3 regions of the Microbispora cellulosiformans genome follow, and region 2 is predicted to be linked to each of the others. Evidence: predicted binding sites of a transcription regulator. Region 2 holds the regulator's gene; each other region holds the start of a gene.
What was found. The regulator LexA, encoded in region 2, represses DNA repair genes until DNA is damaged. The targets are predictions, from matches to a motif close to TCGAACANNTGTTCGA.
Positions count from the first base shown of each region.

Region 1: a site for LexA is predicted at 4,519-4,534, ahead of F5972_RS09425 (SAV_6107 family HEPN domain-containing protein). Genes of this name have one in related genera too.
Region 3: a site for LexA is predicted at 4,735-4,750, ahead of F5972_RS20165 (DUF6504 family protein). Genes of this name have one in related genera too.

Region 1 is NZ_VYTZ01000003.1:298,612-305,851, reverse strand. Features, by position in the region: gene F5972_RS09450 (dihydroorotase) at 1-23, opposite strand, end outside; gene F5972_RS09445 (aspartate carbamoyltransferase catalytic subunit) at 50-985, opposite strand; gene pyrR (bifunctional pyr operon transcriptional regulator/uracil phosphoribosyltransferase PyrR) at 982-1,539, opposite strand; gene bldD (transcriptional regulator BldD) at 1,955-2,449, shown strand; gene F5972_RS09430 (arginine deiminase) at 2,568-3,812, shown strand; gene F5972_RS09425 (SAV_6107 family HEPN domain-containing protein) at 3,817-4,254, opposite strand; gene F5972_RS09420 (L,D-transpeptidase family protein) at 4,645-5,526, opposite strand; gene F5972_RS09415 (YbaK/EbsC family protein) at 5,651-6,127, shown strand; gene F5972_RS09410 (GNAT family N-acetyltransferase) at 6,170-6,742, shown strand; gene metF (methylenetetrahydrofolate reductase [NAD(P)H]) at 6,752-7,240, opposite strand, start outside.
Region 2 is NZ_VYTZ01000002.1:803,795-811,034, forward strand. Features, by position in the region: gene F5972_RS07615 (vitamin B12-dependent ribonucleotide reductase) at 1-895, opposite strand, end outside; gene nrdR (transcriptional regulator NrdR) at 1,005-1,463, opposite strand; gene lexA (transcriptional repressor LexA) at 1,894-2,607, shown strand; gene F5972_RS07630 (MalY/PatB family protein) at 2,689-3,786, shown strand; gene F5972_RS07635 (cellulase family glycosylhydrolase) at 3,796-5,454, opposite strand; gene leuS (leucine--tRNA ligase) at 5,635-7,240, opposite strand, start outside.
Region 3 is NZ_VYTZ01000007.1:81,656-88,895, forward strand. Features, by position in the region: gene F5972_RS20160 (DNA polymerase III subunit alpha) at 753-4,349, opposite strand; gene F5972_RS20165 (DUF6504 family protein) at 4,394-4,660, opposite strand; gene F5972_RS20170 (hypothetical protein) at 4,851-6,089, opposite strand; gene F5972_RS20175 (alpha/beta fold hydrolase) at 6,200-7,120, shown strand; gene F5972_RS20180 (TetR/AcrR family transcriptional regulator) at 7,129-7,240, shown strand, end outside.

The DNA.
Region 1 (7,240 bases), on a different contig from region 2:
CCCCTGATGAGGATGGTGGTCACAGCTCCCTCGTGAAGGTCGTACGCGCTCATTCGGCGCCTCCGATGGCGGGCTCGGAACCGCCGAGCAGCAGATAGAGGACGGCCATCCGGACCGTCACGCCGTTGCCGACCTGCTCGACGATCGTCGATCGGGGCGAGTCGGCGACCTCCGCGGAGATCTCCATGCCGCGGTTCATCGGTCCGGGGTGCATGACGATCGCGTCGTCGTGCAGGCGGGCGAAGCGGTCGCGGTCGAGGCCGTAGCGGCGGCTGTACTCCCGCGCCGAGGGGAAGTAGGCCGCGTTCATCCGTTCGAGCTGGACCCGCAGCATCATCACGACGTCCGACTTCGGCAGCACCGCGTCGAGGTCGTACGAGACCTGGCAGGGCCAGCTCTCGACCGCCACCGGCAGCAGGGTCGGCGGCGCGACCAGCGTGACCTCGGCGCCGAGCGTGTGCAGCAGCAGCACGTTCGACCGGGCGACCCGGCTGTGCAGCACGTCGCCGACGATCGAGATCTTCAGTCCGTCGAGCCGGCCGAGCCTGCGGCGGATGCTGAAGGCGTCGAGCAGCGCCTGCGTCGGGTGCTCGTGGGTGCCGTCGCCGGCGTTCACCACGCTGCCGCGCACCCAGTTGGCCAGGCGGTGCGGCGCGCCCGAGGCGCTGTGCCGGATCACCACGGCGTCGGCGCCCATGGCCTCCAGGGTGAGCGCGGTGTCCTTCAGCGACTCGCCCTTGGACACGCTCGACCCCTTGGCCGAGAAGTTGATCACATCGGCCGACAGGCGCTTGGCCGCGGCCTCGAAGGAGATGCGGGTCCGGGTGGAGTCCTCGAAGAAGAGGTTCACCACCGTCCGGCCGCGCAGCGTCGGCAGCTTCTTGATCGACCGCTGCGAGACCCGGGCCAGCTCCTCCGCCGTGTCGAGGATGAGGAGGGCGTCGTCGCGGCTGAGGTCGCCGGTCGAGAGCAGGTGCGACTTCATCGGTCGTCCCCCTTGATGAGCACGACCGCGTCGCGCCCGTCCGTCTCCTGCAGGAAGACCTTGACCTTCTCGCTCTTGGAGGTCGGCAGGTTCTTGCCGACGTAGTCGGCGCGGATCGGCAGCTCCCGGTGGCCGCGGTCCACCAGCGTCGCGAGCTGGACCGCCCGGGGCCTGCCGACGTCGTTCAGCGCGTCGAGCGCGGCGCGCACCGTGCGCCCGGAGAAGAGGACGTCGTCCACGAGGACGACGGTCCTGCCGTCCACGCCGTCCGGGGGAAGCTCGGTGCGGCCGAGCGGGCGCGCCGGGCGCAGCCGCAGGTCGTCGCGGTACATCGTGATGTCGATCGCGCCGACGGGGACCTTGATCCCCTCGAACTGCGCGATCCGGCCGGCGATCCGGTGGGCCAGGGTGGCGCCGCGGGTGGGGATGCCGAGCAGGACGACGCTCTCGGCGCCTCTCGTCCGCTCCAGGATCTCGTGCGCGATCCGCGTGAGCGCCCGGTGGATGTCGGGCCCCTCCAGGACGGCACGGGCCTGATTTTGGGCATCGGACATGAAAAAGTCACCACCTTTCCCGCCTCACGGGACGGGTCTTAAAAGGGTGTCAGGTCTGCATAGAGTATCAGGGCCCTCCGTCATCCCCCCTCCCGCCAGGGGTGATGCGCCGGGAGGGCGGCACCCGCACCCGGCCCTCGACGGATCGGAAGCCGCATCACATCGGGTGTCGGGGATTTCGGTGAGAGCACTGTTTGGCGCTCTTTTTTCCAATCAGCTTGACCTTTGGGAGTGTCGGCTTTACCGTCACTGTCCGTAACCACAACACGCGACCTTCCTGGGTAAAACCCGACGCAGCGGTCACCGAAGGTGCCGGGCCCAGTGCCAGTCCCGGTGCCAGCCCCGGTGTTCGGAACGCTTAGGACAAGGACGCACAATCAAGTGAGAAGAGACATAGAAAGCCGGGGGCCACACGATGCCGTCTGACTACGCCAAGTCGCTGGGCGCGCGCCTGCGCGCCATCCGGACCCAGCAGGGGTTGTCCCTGCACGGTGTCGAAGAGAAGTCCCGCGGCCGGTGGAAGGCCGTCGTCGTGGGCTCCTATGAGCGGGGCGACCGTGCGGTGACCGTGCAGAAGCTCGCCGAACTCGCGGACTTCTACGGGGTGCCGGTCTCCGAGTTGCTGCCCGGCGGGGCCGCGCCCAGCCCGCTCGCGCCGGCTCCCAAGCTGGTCATCGACCTGGAGCGGCTGTCGCAGCTGCCGAAGGACAAGGCCGGTCCGCTGGCCCGCTACGCGGCCACGATCCAGAGCCAGCGGGGTGACTACAACGGCAAGGTGCTGTCCATCCGGCAGGAGGACCTGCGCTCGCTGGCGGTCATCTACGACAAGTCACCCGTCGAGCTGACCGAGGAGTTCATCAACTGGGGCGTGCTCGACGCCGAGGCCCGCCGCGCCGTCGAGTCCTTCTGACCACTCCTTCCGACCGCTCCTTCCGGCCGCCGGGCCGCCGCGGCGGCCCCCGTCGGTCCCCTGCGCGCCGGGGAGCCACCTCACGAGTGATTCCTGTCATGCGGGGATAGGACGGGACATGACTTTCTTCGTGGGCTCGGAGGTGGGCAGGCTCCGCCAGGTCCTGGTCGACATCCCCGAACTGGCGCTCAAGCGGCTCACCCCCGGCAACAAGGACGGCCTGCTCTTCGACGACGTGCTCTGGGTGCAGCGCGCGCTGGAGGAGCACCGTGAGTGGTGCGAGGTGCTCACCGCGCGCGGCGTCACGGTGCACCACCTCGGCGATCTCCTGCGGGAGGTGATCGAGGTCCCCGACGCGCGCAAGCACATCCTCGACGGCAGCGTCGACGAGCACTGGTTCGGCCCGCTGGCCGCCGACGCGATCCGCAACACGCTGGACGCCCTCGACGGCGCCGCGCTCGCGCCGTACCTGACCGGCGGGATCACCAAGCGCGAGATCAGGGAGCTGGGCTGCGACCCGGGGTCGGTCGTCTTCCACGCCCTCGGCCTGGACGACTTCGTCCTCCCGCCGCTGCCGAACCACCTGTTCGCCCGCGACACCTCCTGCTGGGTGTACGGCGGGGTGTCCATCAACGCCATGCGCAAGAAGGCGCGCAGGCGCGAGACCCTCAACTACGAGGCGGTCTACCGGTGGCACCCGATGTTCGCCCCGGGCTACGGCGACCCGTCCGGCGGGGGGTTCGACGTCTGGTACGACGGCACCCGCATGGCCCCGGCCACCATCGAGGGCGGCGACGTGCTGGTGCTCGGCGACGGTGTCGTGCTCGTCGGGATGAGCGAGCGCACCCAGCCGCAGGCGGTCGAGATGCTGGCGACGAACCTCTTCCGCGCGGGCGCGGCGACCCGCATCGTGGCGCTCGACCTCCCCAAGACCCGCGCCTTCATGCACCTCGACACCGTGATGACCAACGTCGACGTGGGGGTGTTCACGAAGTACGCCGGGCTCGGCATGCTGCCGTCGTACACGGTGGAGCCGGGCGACACCGACAAGGAGCTGAAGGTCGTCGACCATCCGCCCGAGGACATGCACCGGGCGATCGCACGGGCCCTCGGCCTGGACGACATCAAGGTCCTCACGCCGACGCAGGACGTGCACGCGGCCGAGCGCGAGCAGTGGGACGACGGCTGCAACGTGCTGGCCCTGGAGCCGGGAGTGGTCGTCGCCTACGAGCGCAACACCACGACCAACAACCACCTGCGCAGGCACGGCATCGAGGTCATCCCGATCCGCGGCAGCGAACTCGGCCGGGGACGGGGCGGGCCCCGCTGCATGAGCTGCCCTCTGGAGCGCGATCCGGCCTGACGCGTCAGCCGGCCATCGGGAGGGTGGGGCGGCCGGGCAGGCCGAGGATCGACTCGACCTCGCCGACGAACCTGTCCGCTTCCGCTATGATCTCGTCTGCGTCGTTCTGAGTGACGGCCCGGACCATTCCGGCCTCGACCGCCGCTCGCTTGGTCGCGCTCATCGCGAAGTAGGCCGCCCAGTCCGCGAGCTTCGGCTCGGCCTCGGGAAGCAGCTCCCAGGCGCTGCGCAGCCGCCGCCTGCGTCCGTCCATCGGGCGGGGGCGCGCGGCGAGGATCCCCGCGGCCGCGCGCAGCGCCGCGAGATGGGCCGACACGTAGCGGTCCGCGGGCGTGGTCCCGACGGTGGCGTCCGCGAGGCACGCCCTGGCGTCCGCGAGACGCGCCAGGACCGCCTGCGGAAGCCGGGGCCCGGTCCGCTGATCACCGTTCTCTTCAGTCATGCCCGCCTCCTTGAGTCGTGGCATCCGGCGAATTCCACCGGTGACTTCACAGTCGCAGACAGCACCGACAATTTCGCTCGGCCGCGTAATCCCGGGCACCACCGGGACCACACGCCTTCTCACGCTCCCGTGGGCGGCCGGACGAGGAGCTTCCCCTCTCCCCGTCCGGCCCACGCCGCGGGCCGTGCCGTATCCGTCTCCGCCGACGACGTAGGCACGGATCCGACGGTGTGGGCGCAGGCCGCGAGTCCCGCGCCCACTCCATCGAACATAGATTCGATCATGGCCGCTGTCAAGGCTGTCAACGAACAAGGGTTCGAGGACTGACGGGGGCACGTACGACGAAGGGCCCCGCGCGATCGCGTCGCGCGGGGCCCTCCCATCAGCGGGCTATCGCCGGAAGGCGCCTCTGACGTGCACGGGAACACCCTTGCCGAGCATGCCCGGCAGGATCTCGGCGACGTTCATCGGCAGCCGGACGCAGCCGTGCGACGCCGGGTAGAGCGGCACCGACAGTGCGCCGTGGAGGGCGATGCCGCCGTTGAAGAAGATCGGGTTGTAGAGCTGCCCCAGGTAGGACCGGTGCCAGCCCCTGGCCCGCCACGTGGTCTTGTAGTCGCCGGTCGGCGTGCGGGCGCTGCCGGAGAACACCTGCCTCTTGCCGTTCCACACGGCGTACTCGGTGTAGGGAACGCCGCTGCCGCTGGAGATGTGACTGATCAGCACCGGGACGCCGGAACGATACAGAACCATCACCTGTTTGGTCAGGTCCACCTCGACCCGGCCGGCCTTTCCGCGGGGCACGAGGACCCGGGGCGCGCGGGGGTTCTCCAGCGCCCTCCAGGTGCGGGCGGCGACCGTGCTGGTCGGCGTGATTCCCTGCACCTTCTGGAACGCCCAGAGCGCCGTCAGGGTGGCCCCGCCGTAGCGGCCGTCGGCGCTCCCGGGCACGTAGCCGAGCTCCTTGAGCCGCACTTGCAGCGCCTTCACCGCGCCGCCCTTGGCGCCGAGCTTGAGCGTCTTCCCCGGCGCCTCGAACGGCGGGTACCCGGCCCGTCCGGGCAGCGCTCCCCGCGTCCCGGCCGCCGGCGCCGTGAGCGTTCGCGCCGCACCCGCCGGCGCCACACCGGTGAGACCGGCCGTCGCGTACGTCACGGCTCCCGCCGGAACCGCGGCGGCCCGCGCCGGGCCGGCGACCCCTGCCGTCGCGAAGGTCACCGCCCCCACGGCGGCGAGCATGGCCACGGCCGGCCGCCGTCGACCTCTCATCATGACCAACCCCTCATAAGCCTGATTCCGAACAAAGGACTCACCTTACGGTCCGATTGCGAGCCGTGTGATCACAAGTGGCGATAATCGGCCGAGTCTGTCCTGGCAATCCGTTTAGAGTGGCCGGGTGCCGGAAAAGTTGCATCCCAACGTCGTCCGAGTCGAGCAGGCCCTGCGGGACCGGCAGGTGACCGGTGAGGTCGTCGTGCTGGACGACGCCGCGCCGACGGCCGCCACGGCGGCGGCCCAGCTCGGCTGCGAGATCGGCGCGATCGCCAACAGCCTGATCTTCGACGCGGACGGCGCGCCGCTGCTGGTGCTGACCAGCGGGGCCCATCGCGTGAACACCGACCTGATCGCGCGGCTCGTCGGAGCCGCGAAGGTGCGCAGGGCCACGCCGGAGTTCGTCCGCGAGCACACCGGGCAGCCCATCGGCGGCGTGGCCCCGGTCGGGCACCCCGCGCCCGTGCGGACGCTGGTGGACACCTGGCTGGGCAAGCACGAGGTCGTGTGGGCCGCCGCCGGGCATCCCCACTCGGTCTTCCCCACGTCCTTCGACGAGCTCGTACGGATCACCGGGGGCACGCCCGCCGAGGTCGGGTGACGTCCGCGACCGGCCTCGGGCCGCTTTGCTAGTGTGCGACGGGTGATCCGACTGCGCCGGGTGGGGCCCGACACGTTCAGGGCGGTGCTGGACACCGTGCTGGAGATCTACACGGACGCCATGCGGCCGCCGTCGGACCAGCTCGCGGGCCGCATGGCGATAATGCGCAACCACGCCGCCTATCCCGACTTCGCCTGCGTCCTCGCCGAGGACCCGCAGGGCCCGGGCATCGCCGGCTTCGCGTACGGCTTCCACGGCGGCCCCGGCCAGTGGTGGCACGACGTCGTCCGCGGGGGCCTGCAGGACCGGGCGGGCCCGGTGGTGGCCGACGAGTGGTTCGGCGACGCCCTGGAGATCGCCGAGATCCACGTGCGCCCCGAGTATCAGGGCAAGGGCGTCGGGCGGCGCATGATCCACGCGCTGTGCGAGGGCCGCCCGGAGCGCACCGCCGTGCTGTCCACGCACGACGCCCCCACGGCCGCCCGCCATCTCTATCGCGACGTGGGCTTCGCCGATCTGATGACCCGGTTCGTCTTCCCCGGCGGCTACGAGGAGTACGTCATCGCCGGGGTGCGGCTGCCGTTGCCCGGCCCCGCGCCGTTCCCGAAAGACTGAGCGGGCGGGTCACCCCGCGACGGCGGGCACGCCGTGCAGCGCCTTGAACACCTCGCGGGTCGCGCTCGACCGGTTGAAGGTGATGAAGTGGATGCCGGGGGCGCCCTCGTCCAGGAGCGTCTGGCACATCTCGGCGGCGTGCTCGATCCCCAGGCGGCGGACCGCCACCGGATCGTCGGCGACGGCCGCGAACCGCTCGGCCACCTCCGGCGGGAACGGCGCGCCCGACAGCTGCTCGGACCGGGCGATCGTGCTCATCTGCGTCACGGGCATGACGCCGGGGATGATCGGCGTGTCGCACCCCTGGGCCGCCACGCGGTCGCGCAGCCGCAGGTAGTCCTCCGCGCGGAAGAACATCTGGGTGATCGCGTAGTCGGCGCCGGCCCGGCACTTCTGCACGAAGTAGTTCGTGTCCGACTCGATCGTGGCCGACCTCGGGTGCTTGTACGGGAAGGCCGCCACCCCCACGCAGAAGTCGCCCGCCTGGCGGATCAGCCG
Region 2 (7,240 bases):
TGAACTCGTCCGAGACGCGGACCGAGTTGTTGGCGTTCTGGTACTGGACGGACACGATGTCCTTGCCGCCGAGGTCCATGTCGAACCCGGCGTCGCGCAGCGCGCGGACCTTGTCCTCCTCGCGCGCCTTGGTCTCGATGAACTCCTCGATGTCGGGGTGGTCCACGTCGAGGACGACCATCTTCGCCGCCCTGCGGGTGGCGCCGCCCGACTTGATGGTCCCGGCGGAGGCGTCGGCGCCGCGCATGAACGAGACCGGGCCGCTCGCCGTGCCGCCGCTGGACAGCAGCTCCTTGGACGAGCGGATCCGGGAGAGGTTGACCCCCGAGCCCGAGCCGCCCTTGAAGATCACACCCTCTTCCTTGTACCAGTCGAGGATCGACTCCATCGTGTCGTCCACCGCGAGGATGAAACACGCGCTGACCTGCTGGGGGGAGCGGGTGCCGACGTTGAACCAGACCGGGGAGTTGAAGCTGAAGGTCTGGTGGATCAGCGCGTGCTTGAGCTCGTGGTCGAAGATCTCCGCGTCCTCCTCGGAGGCGAAGTAGCCGTTCTCGACGCCGGTCCGGGTGTAGACGCCCACCACCCGGTCGACGAGCTGCCGCAGGCTCGACTCGCGCTGCGGGGTGCCCACCGCACCCCGGAAGTACTTGGTGGTCACGATGTTGGCGGCGTTGACCGACCAGAAGGCCGGGAACTCCACGCCGTGCTGCTCGAAGTTGACCGAGCCGTCGCGCCAGTTGGTCATCACGACGTCGCGCCGCTCCCAGCGGACCTCGTCGTACGGGTGGACGCCCGGGGTGGTGAAGATGCGCTTCATCTTCAGGCCCTTGCGCGGACGCCTCGCTCCCCGGCCTCCCGCACCCGCCTCTGTGCCGCTCACGGTCTCCGTCATGACTTCCCCCTCCCGGGGCCCGATGGAGCCCCTCTTTCCGACCACGCTCGTTACACCCTCATCGTCGCGCCGCACGGCTCGCTCCTCGCCCCGCCCGCCGGCCCGGCGGCTACTCCCCGCCGCCGTGGGCCGCCCTGAGCCGCTCGATCTCGGCTTCGAAGTCCGCCAGCGTCTCGAAGCTCCGGTAGACCGACGCGAACCGCAGGTACGCCACCTCGTCCAGGTCGCGGAGCGGGCCCAGGATGGCCAGCCCCACTTCGTGCGAGGCGATCTCCGCGGCGCCGGTGGCCCGGATGGTCTCCTCCACGCGCTGCCCGAGCTGGGCGAGGGAGTCCTCGCCGACCGGGCGCCCCTGACAGGCCCGCCGTACGCCCGCGACGACCTTCTCCCGGGAGAACGGCTCGGTGACCCCGCTGCGTTTGCTCACCATGAGCAGCACGGTCTCCTGAGTGGTGAACCTGCGCCCGCATTCGGGGCAGGTGCGGCGGCGGCGGATGGCCGCCCCGTCTTCGGCTGCGCGGCTGTCCACGACCCGTGTGTCCGGGTGGCGACAGAACGGACAGTGCACTTCATCGCCTCCCTGAACGCACATCCCGAACACAAGGTGTAGTGAACTTACACCGCTGTGACTACTAGATGTTGGGGTCCAACGGTAGAAGTGCCCGTCCTTGAACGCAAGTCGAACCGGCCGTGGCGGGGGAAGTTCCTGTTCGCCGCGCGTGTCGCCCCACGCGCCCCAGGCGCATCCCCTGCCCCGGGCGCGGGGGAATAGGCCGTACGGCATTTTCGCGCCGGGATTTCTCCATTCCTTCTGAGCTGGGCGTACGACCGGCCAGGAAGATCGGGTAAATCGAACACGGGATCGATCGAACTCCCGTACGATGAGGAGAACGGCGAGATCGGCGATTTCGCTGGATATCGAACAATTGTTTGACGGTGATCTTGAATCGCGGTACGGTCGCTCTGTGCGACATGAGGAACACGGATTGAGAGGTGGCATCGTGAGTGACCGAAGTGAGCAGGCGAATGGCGTCGGCGACCTCGCGGTTCGTCGGCGCGACTCGCTTGGCCTCACCCCCAGGCAGCGGAAGATCCTCGAGGTGATCCGCGACTCGGTCCAGCAGCGCGGCTATCCGCCGTCCATGCGGGAGATCGGGGAGGCCGTCCAGCTGACCAGCACCTCCAGCGTGTCGCACCAGCTCACGGCGCTCCAGCGTAAGGGCTACCTCCGCCGGGACCCGCACCGCCCCCGGGCGCTGGAGGTCAGGCTCCCCGGCGAGCCGGTCCTGTGGGTCGACCCGGACGCCGCCGAGGAGGAGACCGGCTTCAACCGGCCCACCGCGGCGTACGTGCCGCTGGTCGGCCGCATCGCCGCCGGTGGCCCCATTCTCGCCGAGCAGAGCATCGAGGACGTGTTCGCGCTGCCCAAGCAGCTTGTCGGCGAGGGCACGCTGTTCCTGCTCCAGGTCTCCGGCGACTCGATGATCGAGGCCGCCATCGCCGACGGGGACTGGGTCGTGGTGCGGCAGCAGCCGGTCGCCGACAACGGCGACATCGTCGCGGCGATGATCGACGGCGAGGCCACCGTGAAGACGTTCAAGCGCAAGGACGGGCACGTGTGGCTGGTGCCGCACAACCCGAACTACGAGCCGATCCCCGGCGACGAGGCCACCGTGCTCGGCAAGGTCACGGCCGTCCTGCGCAAGCTGTAGATCCTGTGCCGGCGTCCCGCCGCGGGACGCCGGCATGATCACTCTCCGGATGACCGATATCTGGCGATTAGGGTGAGTCCCGTGAAACTCGACTCGCTCTCCCTGGAGGCCGCCCGCGCCCGTGACGGGATCAAGTGGGCCCTGGCCGCGCCCGGTGTCATCCCCGCCTGGGTCGCCGACATGGACTTTCCCGTGCCCGAGGCGGTCCGGGAGGCCGTCGCGCGCCGCGCGGCCACGGATCTCGGTTACCCCGCGTGGCTGGACCAGCCGACCGCCGGGCTGCTGGCGGAGGCCTTCGCCGAGCGGATGGAGGCGAGGTACGGCTGGCGGGCCGATCCCGCGCACGTGCGGTCCTACACCGACATCAACCAGGCTCTCCAGGTGCTGCTGCACCTCATGACCGAGCCCGGCGACGCCGTGGCGCTGCACGTCCCGGCCTACGACCCCTTCCTCGTCACCGTCACCGGGATGGGCCGCCGCCTGGTGCCGATGCCGCTGACGGCCGAGGGCCGGTTCGAGGTCCCCGCCGAGCCCGTACGCGTGCTCCTTCTGGTGAACCCGCAGAATCCGTCGGGCCGGTCGTTCACCCGGGAGGAGCTGGAGGGGCTCGCCGCGTACGCCGACCGGCACGGCACGCTGGTGATCGCGGACGAGATCCACGCCGACCTGACGTACGCCCCGGCCCGGCACATCCCGTTCGCCACGATCCTGCCCGAGCGGACGGTCACGCTGACCTCCGCCAGCAAGGCGTTCAACATGGGCGGGCTGCGCTGCTCGGTGGCCCATCTGGGCGCCAGGGACGTCAGGGACGCGCTCGGCCGTCAGCCCGCGCACCTCTACGGCGCGCCGAGCGTCCTCGGCGTGGAGGCCACGGTGGCCGCGTGGCGGCACGGCCACACGTGGCTGGAGGAGGTGCTGGCGATCCTGGACCGCAACCGCCGGCTCGTCGCCGAGCGGCTCCCGGCCGGGGTGGGGTACCGCCTGCCCGAGGCCACCTATCTCGCATGGCTCGACTTCGGCATCCCCGACGCCGCCTCCTTCGTCGAGCGGGAGGCCCGGGTCAGGCTCAACCCGGGCCCCAACTACGGAGGCGGCGACACGTTCGCCCGCCTCAACTTCGCGACGTCGGCGCCGATCCTGGAGGAGATCCTGGCCAGGATCGCCGCCGCGCTGAAGTGATCCGCTCGCTCAGCTCGCCGTGCAGGTGACCTGCGACGGCACGCCGTTGGTGCCGGACCAGCTCGCGTTGAACCCGAACGCCGTGGACGCCCCGGCGCCGAGCGCGCCGTTGTAGGACATGTTCGTCACCGTGACGTTGGATCCGCTCGCGCTGAGCGTGCCGTTCCAGAGCTGGCTGATGCTCTGCCCGTTCGGGAAGGCCCACTTCACGGTCCAGCCCGAGATGGCGGAGCCGCCCGCCTTCACCGTGACCTCACCCTGGAAGCCGCCGCTGTACTGGTTGACGACCTTGTAGGTGGCGGTGCAGGACTTGCCCCCGTTCCCGCTGGGGGACGCGGACGGTGACGCTGATGGGGACGCCGACGGGGACGCCGACGGAGAGGCCGAGGGGGACGCCGACGGGGACACCGACGGGGACACCGACGGAGAGGCCGAGGGCGACTGCGGATTGCCGCCCACCGGCGGGATCAGGTACGGCGAGATGATGCTCTGCTTGGCCTGGTCGACGGTGGCCCAGTCGTCCTTCAGAATGCCGCCCGTGTCACCCGAGTTGGGGTTCCACGACCAGTAGGTGAAGGACATGCCGTTCACGCCGGTGCCCAGGTACTTCATGAGCTCCTGGAGCCAGATCTTGTCGGTGTTGCTGGCCAGCGTGGTGCCGAACTCGCCCACCATGATCGGCGCGATGTTCTGCTTGTAGATGTAGCCGAAGTACTTGTCCCAGATGGCCGGCATGTTCGCCGGGTACGTCGGGTCGTCGAACCACGGCTGGTGGTAGACCGACGTGGCGTACTCGTGCGGCGAGTAGACGAGCCGGTTGGCGACGTTCAGCCGGACGGGGAACTGCCCGGCCTTGGTGAGGTTGCCGCCCCACCAGCCGCAGTCCTCGTCGTTGCTGGTGTCGTTGTCCCAGACGTTGGACAGGCCGCCGCTCGGGCAGCTCACGCCCTCCACGAAGATCAGCCAGTTGGGCTGGACGGAGAGGATCGCGTTGCCCGCCCGCTCGGCCGCGAGCCGCCAGTCGCGCGCCTGGTCGCCGCAGCCCCAGCAGGAGCCGGTAGCGTTCGGGTTGGTGCCGTCGGCGTGCGGCTCGTTGTGCAGGTCGGCCCCGATGACCGTGGTGTTGCCGGCGTAGTGCTGGGCCAGCGACTTCCAGTCGGCGAGCCAGGTCGACTCCGGCACGGTCGAGGTGTACCACAGCGCCGTCTGACCCGCGCTGGTCGGCCGGTGCCGGTCGAGGATGATCCGCATGCCCTTCTGGCCCGCGTAGTCCACGACCTTGTCGAGGATCTGCAGCGGGGACAGGCCGATGAGATCGGGGTTGGATGCGGTGTTGACGCTCGTCGCCTGCGCGCCCGGCTTCAGCGCGTCGTCGGAGAACGGCACCCGGATCGTGTTGTAGCCCAGGTTCGCCATGAGGTCGAGCTGGCTCCTCCACGGGTTGCTGGCCCACAGCCCGTGGAAGGTCTTGTTGTCGGTCTCCATGCCGAACCAGTTGATGCCGGTCAGCCGGACGGTGGCGCCGGTGCTGTCGACGATCTTGTTCCCGCTGGTGTGCAGGTAGCCGGTGCCCGTGCCGGCCGCGTTCGCCGGTGAACCGGTGGCGACGAGCACGGTCGCCGCCATCGCGACGGCGGTCGCCAGCCCGCCGAGAATGCGTCTGTACAAGACGTGCCTCCCACGCGGGGCGCACGCCACCGGTGAGCCGTACGGTCAGGCGCGCACCCCAGACCACCGCCGGAGCGGTGGTGGTCGCGGCATGCCCTGACCGCACGCCTCATCTGTATGAGTGGTTTTGTGGCTCGGGCGTAATTTTGTCCGGACAGCTGCCCGATCGTCAACGTCCGCTCACGGGACGATGTTGACGAGCTTCGGCGCCCGCACGATGACCTTGCGCGGCGCGCCGTCCAGGTACGCCCTGACCTTCTCCGACTCCAGGGCCAGCGCCTCCAGGTCGGCCTCGGAGATGTCCGGGGACACCTCCAGCCGGTCGCGGACCTTGCCCGCCACCTGGACCACGGCCGTGACCGACTCCTGCACCAGCAGCGCCGGGTCGGCCTGCGGCCAGCCCGCCTTCGCGACCGACGGCGCGTGGCCGAGCCGCTCCCAGCCCTCCTCCGCGACGTACGGCGCGACCAGCGACAGCATGACCGCCAGGGTCTCGGCGGCCTCGCGGACGGCGGGGTCGGCGGCGCCGGGGCCGGCGTCGATCGCCTTGCGGGCGGCCGAGGTCAGCTCCATCATGCGGGCCACCGCGACGTTGAAGCGGTGGCCGTCGACGAGCCGGGTGACCTCGTCGATGGTCCGGTGGGTGACCTTGCGCAGTTCGACGTCGCCGCCGGAGAAGCCCGTCCCGGGGGCGGACGCCGCTCCGGCCTCCGTCATCACGCGGAACGCGCGGGCCAGGAACTTCTGCGACGCGGCCGGCGAGACGTCGGCCCAGTCGATGTCGTCCTCCGGCGGCCCGGCGAAGATCATCGTCAGCCGGACGGCGTCCACGCCGTAGTTGTCGATCTGCTCGCCCAGGTCCACGCCGTTGCCCAGCGACTTCGACATCGCCTTGCCCCGGTTGATCACTTGGCCCTGGTTGAGCAGGCGCTCGAAGGGCTCGACGAAGTCCACCATGCCCATGTCGTGCAGGACCTTGGTGAAGAACCGCGCGTACAGCAGGTGGAGCACGGCGTGCTCGACGCCGCCGACGTACTGGTCGATCGGGCCCCACTTGCCGACCTTCTCCACGTCGAAGGGGCCGTCGGTGTAGCCCGGGTCGCAGTAGCGCAGGAAGTACCACGACGAGTCGACGAAGGTGTCCATCGTGTCGGTGTCCCGCTGGGCGGAGCCGCCGCACTTGGGGCAGGAGACGTTGACCCAGTCCGTGGCGGCGGCCAGCGGCGAGACGCCCTTCGGCTTGAGGTCCGCGCCGCGCAGGTCGGGCAGCGTGACCGGCAGCTGGTCGTCCGGCACCGGGACCTCGCCGCAGTCCAGGCAGTGGATGATCGGAATCGGCGTGCCCCAGAACCGCTGCCGCGACAGCAGCCAGTCGCGCAGGCGGTAGTTGACCGCGGCCCTGCCGGTGCCGCGCTCCTCCAGGACCTCGATGATCTTCTGGATCGCCTCGGCCTTCGTCAGCCCGTCGAGGGGGCCGGAGTTGACCAGCGTGCCCTCGCCGGGGGTGGCGACACCGGTCTCGCCCGGGTCGGCCAGGCCGGTGTGCACGACGACCTTCACCGGCAGGCCGAATTTCCGCGCGAAGTCGAGGTCGCGCTGGTCGTGGGCGGGCACCGCCATGATCGCGCCATGGCCGTAGTCGGACAGCACGTAGTCGGCGGCCCAGACGGGGATGCGCTCCCCGCTGACCGGGTTGACCGCGTAGACGCCCAGGAAGACGCCGGTCTTCTCCTTCTCGGTGGACAGCCGCTCGATGTCGGAGAGCTTGGCGACCTCGGCGCGGTAG
Region 3 (7,240 bases), on a different contig from region 2:
GCCTACCTGTCCTGGCTGCGGCTCGTACGGCCGGGCACACCGCCCGCGGTGCTCGCGGTGGCCTGTCTCGTGCCCGGGATCAACCTGGTGATGCCGCCGATCCTCGCCGACCTGGCATGGCGTGAGACACCGGCGCCCGCGCGCGGAGGTCCGGGACGCCCGCGGCGCACGGCCGGGGACGACGACCACCCCGCGTATGGGGGCCACGCGGCCTCGCAGCCCGAAGCGGCCAGGGCGACCAGGGCGCCGGGTGGTGGGCCGGACGACCGCGTGCGGTGGCGGGCGACGCTCGCCTGCTGGTGGCTGAGCTGGCTGGCCGCGCTCGGCCTGGTGTTCGCGGGCCCGGCGCGGGACGGGCTGACCGGCCTCGGCCTGCCCCAGGTCGCCGCGGTGACCATCGCGGCGATCCTCTGCGGCGCCGCCGTCCGCGAGGTCACCGACCGGCACACGGGCCTGGCCGGCCGCGGGCGCGACAGGCGGAGCGCCATCAGCTTTCCGGTTCGCCTCAACCCGGCCGGAGCGCCCTTGGGAGCGCCGGCCGGAACGCCCTTGGCAGTACCGGGCGGAACGATCGCCACGCCGAGCGGCGTGCCGCACAGCGCGATGGAGCGCCCGGCGCACAGCACCATGGAGCGCCCGGCGCACAGCACGGTGGACCGCACGATGGACGGTGCGGCGGATCGCACGGCGGACGACGCGATGGACGACGCGATGGACGGCGCCGGCGCGCGGCGTGCCGACAGCGCGGCCCGTCAGCGGCCGGGCGGAGGGCCCGAACTGCCGGAGCTGGCGTGCCAGAGCCGCCGCTGGGGCTCCCCCGGATGGCCGGGGAGCCGTCCCTCCCGCGCGGCGGGCGGGGCCCCGTTGTCGGAGTAGGGCGACACCCGGAAGCCGTTGCCGTACTCGATGGGCCGCCCGCCCACTCCGGCGCCCGGCACGGGCACCTCGGCGAGCACGGCGCGTACGGCGTCGAGCCCCCGGGTGCGCCACACGTGGTCGAGGTCGGCGAGGTTCCAGCAGTGCACGGCGCGCAGCGAGACGGCCCTGATCCCGGTGCGCCGCACCACTCCCCTGGCGGCCAGCAGCCACGACCCGAACACCGTCGCGGCCGTGTGCGCCTGCACCGACTCGAAGAAGGTCAGGTCGATCGGGCCGGTGGAGTCGTCCAGGGTGGTGAAGATGACCCGCTGGCCCGAGCGCACGGCGGGCGTCTGGGTGGCGACCTTGACCCCCGCGACCAGGATCTCCGCGCCGTTGCGCTGCCGCAGCAGGTCGGCCGCCCTCGTCACGCCGAGCGCGTCGAGCAGGTCGTGGTAGAAGTCCATGACGTGGTGGCTGACGTCCATGCCGAGGATCGCCAGCTCCGCCTCGACGGCCTCGGCCTCGGTCATCTCCGGCAGCTCGCCGGGCGCGACCCGCTCGGTGAACCCCATCGGCAGCTGCCCCGCCGCGCCGGTGGCGCCGCGGTCGAGCGCGCCGACCTGGGCGATCAGGTCGCGCCTGGTCAGCCGTCCGGGCCGCCAGCGCGGCTCCCCCGGGCGCAGGCCGTGCAGCGCGTCGAACCCGCCGACCTCCACAATCCGCTCGGCGACCGGCCGGGAGGGCCGGGCCCGCTCCCAGAAGTCCGCGAGCGAGGTGTACGGCCGGCCGGCGACCATGCGGTCCACCTCGGCCTCGCTCGCCCCCCGCACGGCCGAGAACGGCACCCGCAGGCCGTACCCGTCGCCGAACCCGCGCTCCCCCGCGGAACGCCGCTCCGTACGCTCGACCAGCCAGGTCTTCCCGGAATGGTTCACGTCGAGGGGAAGGACGTCAACGCCGCACTGGCGGGCCTCGTCGAGGATCACCCGGCTCGGGTACATGCCGGGGTCGTGGGTGAGCACGCCCGCGAGGAACGCGGCGGTGTGGTGCCGCTTGAGCCAGGCCGACTGGTAGGTGGGCAGCGCGAACGCCGCCGCGTGCGCCTTGCAGAACCCGAACCCGCCGAACGCGTCGAGCACCCTCCACGCCTGCTCGACGACGTCGGAGGCGTACCCCTTCTCCCGGGCGAGCGGCACGAACCACGCCCGCACGGCCTCGCGGCCCTCCGGCGTCCCGAGGGCGCGGCGGGCCCGGTCCGCCTCCGCCAGCCCCGCCCCGGTCATGACGTCGATGACCTTCATGACCTGCTCGTGGAAGACGACCACCCCGTTGGTCTCCCGGAGTGCCTCGCGCAGCGACTCGTGCGGGTAACGCGCCTCCCTGAAGCCGTGCCGGGTCTCCAGGTACGGCGTGACCATGTCGGAGTTGACCGGTCCCGGGCGGAACAGCGAGATGTCCACGATCAGGTCGTGCATCGTGCGCGGCTCCAGCTTGGCGACCAGCTCGCGCTGCCCCGGCGACTCGATCTGGAAGCAGCCGATCGTACGGCTGAGGCGGATCATGTCGTAGGTGTCGCGGTCGTCTCGGGGCACGGCCTCCAGGTCGATCCGCCGGCCCTCGACCCGTTCGACCTCCTGGATCGCGTAGGCGAGCGCCGACTGCATGCGCACGCCGAGCACGTCGAGCTTGAGCAGGCCCGCGTCCTCGACGTCGTCCTTGTCGAACTGCGACATCGGGAACTCCAGCAGGCTGCGCTCGACCGGGGTGCGGTCGCGCAGCGTGGAGTTGCCGATCAGCACGCCGCAGGGGTGCAGCGCGATGTGCCGGGGCAGCCCGTCGAGCCGCTCGGCCAGCCGGAACACGGCCTGGAGCGACCGGTCGTTCAGCCCGCTGTCCCGCAACTCGGGCAGGTCGGACAGCGCGGCCCTGATCTGCCTCGCCCGCACCTGCGGGAACGCCTTGGCGATGACGTCGATCTCGTGCGGCGGCAGGCCCATGGCCGCCCCGACGTCCCTGATCGCGCTGCGGGCGCGGTAGGTCTCCATCATCGACACGCAGGCCACCCGGTCCTCGCCGTACCGGCCGAGGATCGCGCGGTAGCAGTCGAGGCGGCGGGCGGACTCCACGTCGAGGTCGATGTCGGGCAGGCCCGGACGGCCCTCGGACAGGAAGCGCTCCATCAGCAGGCCGTGTTCGAGCGGGTTCACCTCGCCGACGCCGATCAGGTAGTTGACCAGGCTGCCGGCCCCCGAACCGCGGATCGCGCACCGCACGCCCATCGCCCGGATCATGTCGGTGATGCCGACGACCGCGGTGAAGTATCCCGACAGCCGCTTCCGTTCGATGATCCCCAGCTCGGCCGCCAGGCGGTCGCGGGCCTCCGCCGAGCGGTCCAGGCCCCGCCGGGCCAGCCCCTCCTCGCACCGGTGGCGCAGCAGGGGGACCGGGTCCTCGCCGACCTCCGGCAGGTGCAGCCGGGGCCGCTCGGGTTCGAGCATGGGCACGATCTCGACGGGGTCGAGCACGCAGCGCTCGGCCACCCGGCGCGTCTCGGCCAGCAGCCGCCCGGCCCGGCCGGGGTCGCCGCCGCAGATCCGCGCGGCCACCCGCGCCATCTCCGCGCCGTCCTTCAGGTACGCGTGGGCCGTGGGGTCGTCGATGTGCCGCCCGTCGAGGGGCACGAGCTTGCGCGCCGCGTCGAGCACGTTGCCCACCTGGTGGTCGGCGGCGTCCAGGTAGCGGACCGCGTTGGTCAGCACGACCGGCACGCCCATCGAGTCGGCCAGCCCGACCATGCGGGCGGCGACGTTCGCGTCGCGGTAGCCGTACAGGTCGGAGACCTCGACGACCAGATCGGGGAGCACCGCGCGCCAGGCGGCCAGCAGGGCGCGGGCCTGGTCGTCGCGCCGCTCCGCCACCGCGCGGCCGAAGCCGGAACGGGGTCCGAGCAGCACGGTCAGGCGTGGCCCGCCGTCCGGGCCGGTCGCGTGCTCGGCGATCATCCCCGGCGTGACGTACGGCTCGCCGCGCTCCCCCGCCGCGTGCGCGGCGGTGACGAGACGGCACAGCGCGGCCCAGCCGTCGGCGCGCGCGAGCACGACGACCCGGGCCGGCTCGCCCGGCGTCCTCCGTACGGCACGCCGGCCCGGTGCCGGGAACAGCCCATCGCCCGAGGAGAGCCCTCCGCCCGGGAACGGCCCTTCGGCCGCGAACGGGCCTTCGTCCCTGATCGGGAGGGAGCCGTCCGCCGGCGGGCCCGCGCCGAGAGCGAGGTCCACGCCGGCGATCGGGCGCACGCCTCGCTCGTGGCACGCCCGGACGTGCTTGATCGCGCCGTAGAGGCCGTCGCGGTCGGTCAGCGCCAGCGTGTCCGCGCCCTGCTCGGCGGCCCGCCGGACGAGTGCGCCGGGGAACGCGGTGCCGTACCGCAGCGAGAAGGCCGACGCCACGTGCAGGTGAGCGAAGGACGGCCCCTGGAGCGTTCCCATCGGTCCCTGCCCCATTGATCCCCGGCCCATCGATTCCAGGCCCATCAATCCCAGGCCCTCAGGAGGAGCCAGCCGTCGCTCGCGGTGTCGAAGCGCAGCTCATAGGTCCCCACCTCCTTGCCGGCCGCCGCCCCCACCCGCCAGAAGCGCCGCTCCCCGGGATCGGCGTCCGAGGTCTTCCACCATTCCCGGGCGACCACCCAGTGATCCTGGATTTCGCGGACGGTGTAGAGCCGGTCACGCCAGACGAACTGCACAGGCTGCCCGTCCCGCACCCACACCTCGATCGGATCGCCGTAAAGTCTGCTCAAGACTCCTTCTCCCTGTGGCTTCGTGGCCACCCGGGGGAAGACGGGCGGATGATTCGGGCAGAATCGCCGCTACTTCGAACATACGTTCACAGGGGGCCGAACGCAAGTCGGCACGACGCCTTCGGCTGTCCGTTTCGGGAGGCGTTCGCCACACCCCGCCTCTCACGCCCGAGCTGCGGTCACCGGCCGGTCATCCGGCCACCCAGATCCCGCTCCCCCGGTACGGCGGCTCCTCACGCTCGGTGTCGTCCGCCGCCACCACCCAGACGCGCGCCGTCCCCGGTTCCCTGACAACGGACGCCAGGCGGGTGTGCCCGAGTGGGCCGACCGGAAACGTCCCTTGCGTCCACTCGCCGCCCGACAGGTGACGGACCGCCGTGTTCCACTCGTTCTTCGCGTAGAACAGCCAGAACCCGCCCCGGCCGTCGGCCTCCAGCCGCAGGTGGGGGTCGAGCTCGGGGTCGGACATCAGGCTGTAGCTCCACCGTCCGTTCTCCCGGCGCAGGAGAAGCGTGCTGCCGCAGAAGGTCACGTCCTCCTCCTCGGTGCCGCAGACCCACGCGACCCAGCCGACGGCCGCCACCCGGCCCGACTCGTCCACGGCGAGGTCGACGAGTTCGGAGAGCTGGTTCCGATGCAGCGCGGGAACCGCGGGGAGCGGGACCGTGCTCCAGGACCAGCCGTTCCACCGGGCGACGGCCGCCCGGCCGCGGCTCGAACCGGCCACCCAGACCTCACCGCCGGGCAGGCCGTCCACGTCTTTCGCGACCAGCGGCGGCCGTGCCGTACGCCAGGCGGCGCCGTCCCAGTGCCGCAGATCGGCCCGGGAGCTCCAGGACCCCTCGATCTCGGCTCCCCCGGCTCCGTCCAGGAAGTTGGCCTTCACGATCGCCCACACGTCGCCGGGAGCCGCCGCGTGCACCCGGTCCGGTCTCCAGCCCAGGCCGGGCGCCGTGGTCCACCTCCGTCCGTTCCAGCGCGCGGCGGTCCTATCCCCGAAGAGCCACACGTCGCGGTCGGAGGCGGCGGCCACGGCACGCGGCTCGGCCACCGGCGGAGTCGCGACCTCCCGCCACCCTCCGCCGTCTCCCCGCAGCAGCAGCGGCGCACTCGTCTCGGGCCCGCAGGCGTGGGGCACCCGGGTGCCGGCCACCCACACGGTCTTCTCGCGGGTGACGGCCAGGCCGGCGAGGCGGTCACGGTAGTCGTAGTACGCGACCCGCCACTCTCCGCCGCTCTTTCCACCTTCCGCGCCGTCCTCGCCGGCGCCCGGCCGAGGTGTCGGCGAACCCGCCAGGCAGGAGGGCGACGGGCGCTCCCCCGCGGCGGGTTCGCCACCCATGGCGTCGGCCTCGTTCCAGGTCTCGAGATCGCGGGGCAGAGTCGACCCGCACGCCGCCAGCGTCATCGCGGCCAGCGCCGCCGTCACACACCGAATCCGCGTCCGCACACCCCATAGGACGCCCCCATCCGGCATCAGGTTCTGCCGAGTGGGCGTTAGGATACGACTGTATCCATTCAGAGGGGACGAGGTGCACGATGCGTACACCCGACCGGCCGTCGGCCTTCACCGGCGACTCCGCGCGTGACAGGTACCACGCCGTCTATGACCGGGTGCTCGGCGAGGTGTGGCCGGTGCCGGTGGACGCCGCCGACGTCGAGACCCGCGCCGGCCGTGTGCGGATCCTCCGGGCCGGGCCCGCGACGGGGGATCCCGTGGTCCTCCTGGCCGGCGCCGGCGGGAACGCACTGGCCTGGTACCGCTACATCGAGCCGCTGGCGCGCACGCGCCCGGTCCTCGCCGTCGACCCGCTCGGCGAACCCGGCCGCTCGGTCCAGACGCGGCCGCTCGCGACCGGCGCCGAGGTCGGCGGCTGGGTCACCGACGTGCTGGCCGCGGCCGGAGCCGAGCGCGCGCATGTGGTGGGTTCCTCGTACGGCGGCTGGACCGCGGTGGAACAGCAGCGCGGCGGGGGCGGCCGGGTCGCGGCGCTGACACTGGTGGACCCGGGCGGCTTCGCGCCGTTGCCCGGGCGGTTCATCCGGTGGGCCCTTGCCGGGGCCTTCGCCTCCCTCCTTCCTCGCGCGTCGCGACACCGCATGGCCGGCGTGGTGGACAACGGGGTGCTGCGCGAGGATGGGCTGGTGGAGCTGATGCGGGCCGGCTGGTCCTTCCGCCGGCGTGTGCCCGTCCCGCCCGCCTACACCGACGAGCAGATACGCGAGGTGGCCGTACCCGTGCAGGTGCTGCTGGGCGCCCGCAGCGCGCTGCTCGACGCGGAGGCGGTGGCCGCGCGGCTGGCCGGCGTCGCGCCGTCCTGGCGGGTGGAGATCGTGCCCGGCACCGGGCACGCGCTGCCCGTCGAGGCGCCCGACCTGGTCGTCGAACGGATCCTCACCTTCCCCGGCCGTGTCCGGGCCGAGAACGCGACGCCGAAGCACGGCACGGACGGGGGCTAGGAAACCGCATGCCGAAACAGGTGGACCACGACGAGCGGCGGCGGCGGTTGACCGAGGCGCTGCTGCGCATCGCCGGCACCCGCGGCCTGCAGGCCGTGTCGATGCGTGAGATCGCCGCCG